DNA from 3 places in the Shewanella mesophila genome. Region 2 is predicted to be linked to each of the others. Evidence: predicted binding sites of a transcription regulator. Region 2 holds the regulator's gene; each other region holds the start of a gene.
The links. Region 2 encodes LexA, which represses DNA repair genes until DNA is damaged. Its sites were predicted from a motif close to TACTGTATNNNNATACAGTA; they were not measured.

Region 1: the regulator LexA is predicted to act here: its motif matches at 913-932, upstream of K0I73_RS08355 (YebG family protein).
Region 3: the regulator LexA is predicted to act here: its motif matches at 1,500-1,519, upstream of recN (DNA repair protein RecN).

The regions. Positions count from the first base shown of each region.
Region 1 covers NZ_CP080421.1:1,917,348-1,919,625, forward strand. Annotated here, with positions in the region: gene K0I73_RS08345 (paraquat-inducible protein A) at 1-76, opposite strand, end outside; gene K0I73_RS08350 (paraquat-inducible protein A) at 63-695, opposite strand; gene K0I73_RS08355 (YebG family protein) at 944-1,228, shown strand; gene K0I73_RS08360 (GAF domain-containing protein) at 1,248-1,706, shown strand; gene proQ (RNA chaperone ProQ) at 1,988-2,278, shown strand, end outside.
Region 2 covers NZ_CP080421.1:114,160-116,437, reverse strand. Annotated here, with positions in the region: gene yrfG (GMP/IMP nucleotidase) at 1-590, shown strand, start outside; gene lexA (transcriptional repressor LexA) at 714-1,331, shown strand; gene K0I73_RS00530 (cell division inhibitor SulA) at 1,328-1,837, shown strand; gene coxB (cytochrome c oxidase subunit II) at 2,235-2,278, shown strand, end outside.
Region 3 covers NZ_CP080421.1:2,987,664-2,989,941, reverse strand. Annotated here, with positions in the region: gene recN (DNA repair protein RecN) at 1-1,479, opposite strand, end outside; gene K0I73_RS13230 (AEC family transporter) at 1,593-2,278, opposite strand, start outside.

The DNA of each region.
Region 1 (2,278 bases), 1.8 Mb from region 2:
GACACAAATTGGTACAAGTAGGGCAGCAGGTAAGCCCGAGGCGCTGCCCTTGAGCAGAGGTGTTACTTGTACTCATTAAGGACGCTCCACATATGTTCTATGTCATATTCTCTTTGTAAAAATATCACCACGATAAATAACATCGTAAAGCAAAAGGTACCAATGCCGAAGTAGAGGTCCGTATAGTCAGAGAGCTGAAACACAGAAACGAAGATACTGATCATATAAATTTCTAACATGCTCAGTTGGCTTATGAGGTTGTGTTGACACAAAAATCCCTTATAAATTTTACGAAAAAAGGGATTATGTAACTGATATTTTACGATAAGCACTTGCAGCAATACCGATAGGATCAGCAGGCCTGGTGCGATCACCGCCGCCGTTAATACCGCGATAGCCACCACCCAATATCCTTGGTCCGCCACCGACATGGCGCCGCCGAAGATGGTCGTGGTTCTTACACTGCCAAGAAAGTGAAGTTCGAGTACCGGGAAAAAATTAGCGGGAAAATACAGCGCAAGTGCCGCGAGACATAAAGCCAGCATACCGTTAATCGAACAATATGGGGTATCGTAGAGGTAGCTATTGCAGCGAGGGCATAAGGCTCGAACTCCGGAGGGGAGGGCGCGCTTTCTGACGACCAAATCGCAGGAACGACAAAGGACGATACTCTTATCTAACACGTCTCTATCCATAATGCGTATCGATATATTCCTATCATTGAGGGTCGTTATGAGAAAGACACTTTATTGATATAGACCAGTAATCTGTCGATGTTAACGTATTACTATGATGCTGTTGGACATAAATTTTATCGCCTTGGGCATACAGAGTCTAACTATTTATATAGCATAAGATTCTATCAGATAAATTTGAACACTTGCATAAGAACTTATAATTGTGAGATTCTACAACTGTATATAAAAACAGTGTGAGGGCAGGCATGGCAGTAATAACTAAATTTGTCGTTGTCAGAGAAGGGGTTGAGAAGATGACATTCACATCTAAGAAGGAGGCTGACGCCTACGATAAGATGCTCGATATCGCGGACAATCTTCTTCCTTTTATCGAGCAATCAGCTTTAGAGCTCGATGACAGCGCGACAGAGAAGCTTTGTTTCTATTTGGCTGAAAACAAAGATCAACTTATGGGCTTGTTAAAAGGTAGTGCAGCACCCAAAGCAGCGCCAACGAAAAAAGCGGCTAAAAAGCCAGAATCTAAAACGTAAAAATAGTTAGGATAATTTTATGACGTCTGTGTGTTACGACACCTTAGTGAGACAAACCGATGCGCTGTTTGCTGGAGAAGATAATCTAATTGCGGCTATGGCTAACTTTTCAGCATTGATTAATGATCACCTCGATGATCTCAATTGGGCTGGTTTTTATCTCGTCGAAGGCGAACAGTTAATTCTTGGCCCTTTTCAAGGGAAAGTCGCCTGCACGCGAATTCCAATGGGAAAGGGGGTTTGTGGCACGGCGGCGCTAACCAATACCACACAGCGAGTCGCAGATGTACATCAATTTGAAGGGCATATTGCCTGTGATTCGGCGAGTAACTCCGAAATTGTCATCCCGATGCGACGAAATGGCAAAGTTATAGCGGTATTAGATATTGATAGCCCCTCGTTATCAAGATTCGATGAAGCCGATCAAATTGGCCTAGAGTTAGTCCTTAAAAGCTTGGAAAATGCTTTATTTGCTTAAACTACAACCAATTTTGCGCAATTGATGGTCGCAATCGTCTCCGGCACGCTTATAATAGGCCGCTCGACGAACATAAAAATGCCCAGTAACATTTCATTAGTTGAAATGAATACTTGGCGTTTGTTAAATGTAATTGATAAGGTATGTTGGATTGTGCTGGAGAGATGGTTAGTATCCTTTAAAGAAATGGCCTCTTAACTTAAGTCTAACAAATATGAACGACACGCCTACCAACACTGTTTTGGTTTGGTGATAGTCCCTTTTAAACTGTGGAAGTAATGATGGAATCAACAGAAAAGTTGACCGACACCAACGCTATTCTTGCGTATTTATATGAAACATTTCCTTTGTGCTTTATTGCTGAAGGTGAAACTAAACCTCTTAAAATTGGATTGTTTCAAGACTTGGCTGACAGGTTAGCTGATGATTCTAAAGTCAGTAAAACTCAATTGAGAATTGCCTTACGTCGTTATACGAGTAGCTGGCGTTATCTTAAAGGTGTAAAAGCTGGCGCACAGCGTGTCGACCTTGACGGTAATGAGTGTGGTGAACTTGAGCAAGAGCATATCGAC
Region 2 (2,278 bases):
TCTGGCTCAGCCTAGTGCCTCAAACCCTTAGCCATCAAAAAAACTTGCCGATCGATCGCGCAAAAAACCTAGTAGAAGCCGCCTATGACAAAGTCTTTGGTACCTTAGAGTGGTATTGTCTCGACTACTGGGAGCGAGAACTCCAACTCGATATCATCGCCTTGCACCGCAAGGTTGTCGACAGAATCCAAATGCGCCAAGATAGCATGCCATTTCTAACCGCCTTAGGAGAGCAAGGGAAATCGAGAATCCTAGTGACCAATGCCCATCCAAGCAGCCTCGCACTAAAACTTGAACATACTGATTTAGCCGCAGGTCTAGACCATATGCTATCGAGCCATTCAACGGGATACCCTAAGGAAGCTGCCCAATTTTGGGAGACGCTTTTCACACAATATCAACTCGACCCAAGCCGATGCTTATTCATTGACGATAGTGAACCCATCTTACAAGCCGCACAAAAAGCAGGTGTTGGTTATCTGCTTGGGATTGAGAACCCCGATAGCCAAAAGCCACTAAAAATTTTTAACGACTTCCCAGCAATAGCCGACTATCACGATCTACTCGATGATCTTTTAGCCGAAGAATAGGCACTGCGTCTGTATGAATAAAATGAGAAAGCTAATGGTTTTAGGTAAAAATCTGGTTAATACTTGCACTACCACAAATACTGTATATACTAACAGTTACTGTATGGAAAGACAGGATTGATAATGAGACCATTAACACCCAGGCAAGCTGAAATTTTAGAGCTAATTAAGCGTAATATCGCCGACACGGGCATGCCACCGACCCGAGCTGAAATTGCGCGTAGATTAGGCTTTAAAAGCGCTAATGCCGCCGAAGAACATCTGAAAGCACTGGCGAAAAAAGGCTGCATCGAGATTATGCCAGGTACATCTCGCGGGATAAAACTCACCCAAGAAGATGAGCCAGAAGAATTAGGTTTACCATTAATCGGCCAAGTTGCCGCCGGTGAACCCATACTCGCCCAAGAACACGTCGAGCAACACTATCAGGTCGATCCCAACATGTTTAGGCCCAGTGCCGACTTTCTGCTGCGAGTTCGGGGTGACAGCATGAAGAATATTGGCATCTTAGAAGGCGATCTACTTGCTGTGCATAAAGTAGAGCAAGCGAGGAATGGACAGGTTGTCGTCGCTCGAGTTGAAGATGATGTCACGGTTAAGCGTTTCGAAAAGAAAGGCAACACTGTGTACTTACATGCCGAAAATGAAGAGTATTCACCTATTATTGTTGATCTCACCAACCAGAGCCTAAGCATTGAAGGTTTAGCTGTCGGCGTTATTCGCAACGGAGACTGGCAATGAACAATTTAATCGGTAATGCGCCACGTCATCCCGGCCTCTGGGTTGATATGAATAGCCAACTGAAGCCATCGCATCAAAATACCATTTCAACGGTATCAAGCTGTACTCAAGGTAAAAATGAGTTACAAGCTTTAACTCCTCAACTAGCGAGATTAAGCCAGCAAGGACAATGGGTCGTATTGATCAGCCCACCCAATATTGGCTACAAACAGATGCTCGCCGATGCAGGGGTTCGCATGGACCGCATTCTGCTCGTACATACCAAAGATGAAGTTGAAGCGCTTTGGGCAATGGAAAAAGCACTCACAAGTGGTACATCCAGTGCGGTAATTAGTTGGACGCAATCACTCGATGAACGCGATAATCGTCGCTTACAGATAGTCGCTAAAAACACTCAAGCCCTAGGTGTTGTTATTGAAGATGCAAATAGTCACTTACCTGTAACAGCCCATATGCACGAGGATCTCGGCTTACAACAAGCTTGTTTATTTAGCTCATTTCATTAATTGATTTACTCTGCCTTTCCGTACTAAAGCCCCGCAAGGGGCTTTTTTGTCGCTGTTTTGTTTAGAAAAATAAAATAAAAGTGATCTTGATCAATATTTGAACACAGATTAAGTTAGTAGTAGATATCAACGATTATTTGTTATATCCGAACAATTTAGATGTCGATGTTATTGATTCAATCAGCAGTGATTTATTGAGCCAATACGTTGAAATTAGCCTGATATATTCAGCCGTAAGTGCAAGCGTGGTCACCACCAGCAATAACAATATTTACACCACCAGCGCACTTTGAAGTCATCGTTGCTTTTTTGGGAACCGAAGAGTTTGCATAGAGCCGAGACATACTGTGTGGCTCTTCTTTGTAGTTGCCTTCGCAATTGACAGAGGAGAAGTCTAGTGAAGCAAGTGTTGTATTGTTTGCTGGCGTTGCTGTTTACGCC
Region 3 (2,278 bases), 1.5 Mb from region 2:
GGGCAGGTGGGTTACACATAGTACTTGGGTCGATTCGCCAAGTGAGCGCAACATTTTACCTACGACCGCTGCCGTTGGTCCTGAAATGCCCACATCGACTTCATCGAATATCAGGGTCGGTGTAGCTACTTTCTTAGCGGTGATCACTTGAATGCCAAGGCCAATACGCGACAGCTCACCACCCGATGCCACTTTTGAGATCGCTTGTAGCGGTTGACCCGGATTGGTTGTGACTTGAAACTCGATAGTGTCACAACCATTGGGTGACATGATCTCTTCGTTAAAGCGGACATCGATAACGAATTTACCCTTAGGCATGCTTAGTTCATGAATCGACTGGGTCACCTGTTTATCGAGTTCTTTAGCGTAACGGCTACGGCTTTGGCTGAGCTTTTTAGCATGGGCGATAAAGCCTTGTTTGCAGCTTTCTAACTGCTCATCTATCTCTTGCAGCTTCTCTTCATCAGAGTCTAATGTGCTTAGCTCAAGACTCAGGGCTTGGTGATGCTGATACAGCTCTCTGGCGGTTACGTGATGTTTGCGTGCTAGCTGCATGATTTTAGATAAGCGCTGCTCTAGGTACGCAAAATGATCTGGGTCGAGTTCTAATCCATCGAGATAGCGTTGCAACTCGCTACTGCTTTCTTGCACTTGAATGAGCGCATCGTTGAGCATATTCCCAATGCTGTTAAGCGCTGGATCATAGCCTTCTAATTCTTGGGCGTGATCTATTGCCATATTGAGTACCGATTCGACCGCGCCTTGTTCATTGTCTTGCAATAGAAATAGCGTGTGCTGGCAGGCTTGCACTAAGGCTGTGCCATTGGCGAGTTTCTTGTGCTCTGCTTCTATTTCTTCAAATTCAGTTTCACCTAAATCAAATTCGTTGAGCTCTTCTACTTGATATTGCAGTAACTGTTTGCGAGCAATGCGTTCATGTTGTGATTGCTGTAGCAGTTTTAGCTCTTTGTCTATCAGCTTGTAGCGTTGATAGCTGGCACTCACGCTATCTAATAACATTCTATGGTTGGCATAGCTATCGAGTAGCGTAAGTTGATGCTCACTCTTTAGCATGGCATGGTGAGCATGTTGCCCATGAATGCCGATCAGGAGTTGGCCTAAGGCGCGCATCTGATTAAGTGGTACAGGGTTGCCGTTGATATAGGCTCTTGAACGGCCATCGCTACTTATGGTTCTGCGTAAAATACACTCGTCATCAAGCTCGAGATCATTATCTTCAAGCCAGCGTTTTGCTAGGGGAATATCGACTAAAGAGAAACGGGCGCTAACCTCGGCTTTAGTGGCACCAGGTCTAACGGTATTGGCATCTGCGCGGTTACCTAGACATAAACCTAAGGCATCGATGGCAATAGATTTACCTGCACCCGTTTCACCTGTGATACTGGTCATGCCAGTTTTAAAATCGAGTTCTAAGAAGCGGACAATGGCAAAGTTATTGATGCTGAGCTGACAAAGCATGATGACATCCTTTTACAAAGTACTGTATTAATGCACAGTATATACTGATTTTTTATACAGTAAATACCTGTGTGCTTTTTAAACTGATTTTTTAGCGTACAGATCCATGCTAACTATAAAAGATGATCAAGCAGAGGCAATACAGCAAAACTCAGTACGATCCCCAAACTGATGTTTTGTGCACTAACCGTGGCATTGACTTGGTATCTGTGTGACAGCAGGTACACACTTGCTGCCGTTGGCAGAGCGGCTAGAATCACCCCCATCTTTAACAGTTCATTACCGACGCCAAATGCCTTGAACAGCAAATAGACCACTAATGGTTGCAGCAACAGCTTGAACAAGTTAAGCATAGCCAACTCTGTTGCGGTTGAACTTTTATGGTTGGCATTGCGTCCCTGTTGTTGGTTGGCTTTGCATAGCACCATGCCAATCGCAAATAGTGCACAAGGGCTTGATGTCATACCAAATTGGCGAATAATACTGCTTATAGGGGTATATAAATCGATATGTGCAGCAGAGATCCCGACGCCGATTAAGCTTCCGATAATGATTGGATTTTGCAATAGGGCTAAGGTTACGGTTTTGAATGCATTCTGAGTTTGCCCTTGGGACAAGGCGAGTTGCGCTAACACTATGGCGAAAACGCTTACCGACAATAGACTGGCGATTGCGGCCGCTGCGAGTGCAAGTTGATCGCCAGGATAGAGCATCATCATTAATGGGATGCCGATAAAAGAGGTATTGCCAAAGGTGGTGTTGAGGGATCGAATTGCGGCGAGATCTAGTTTGCTTTTGT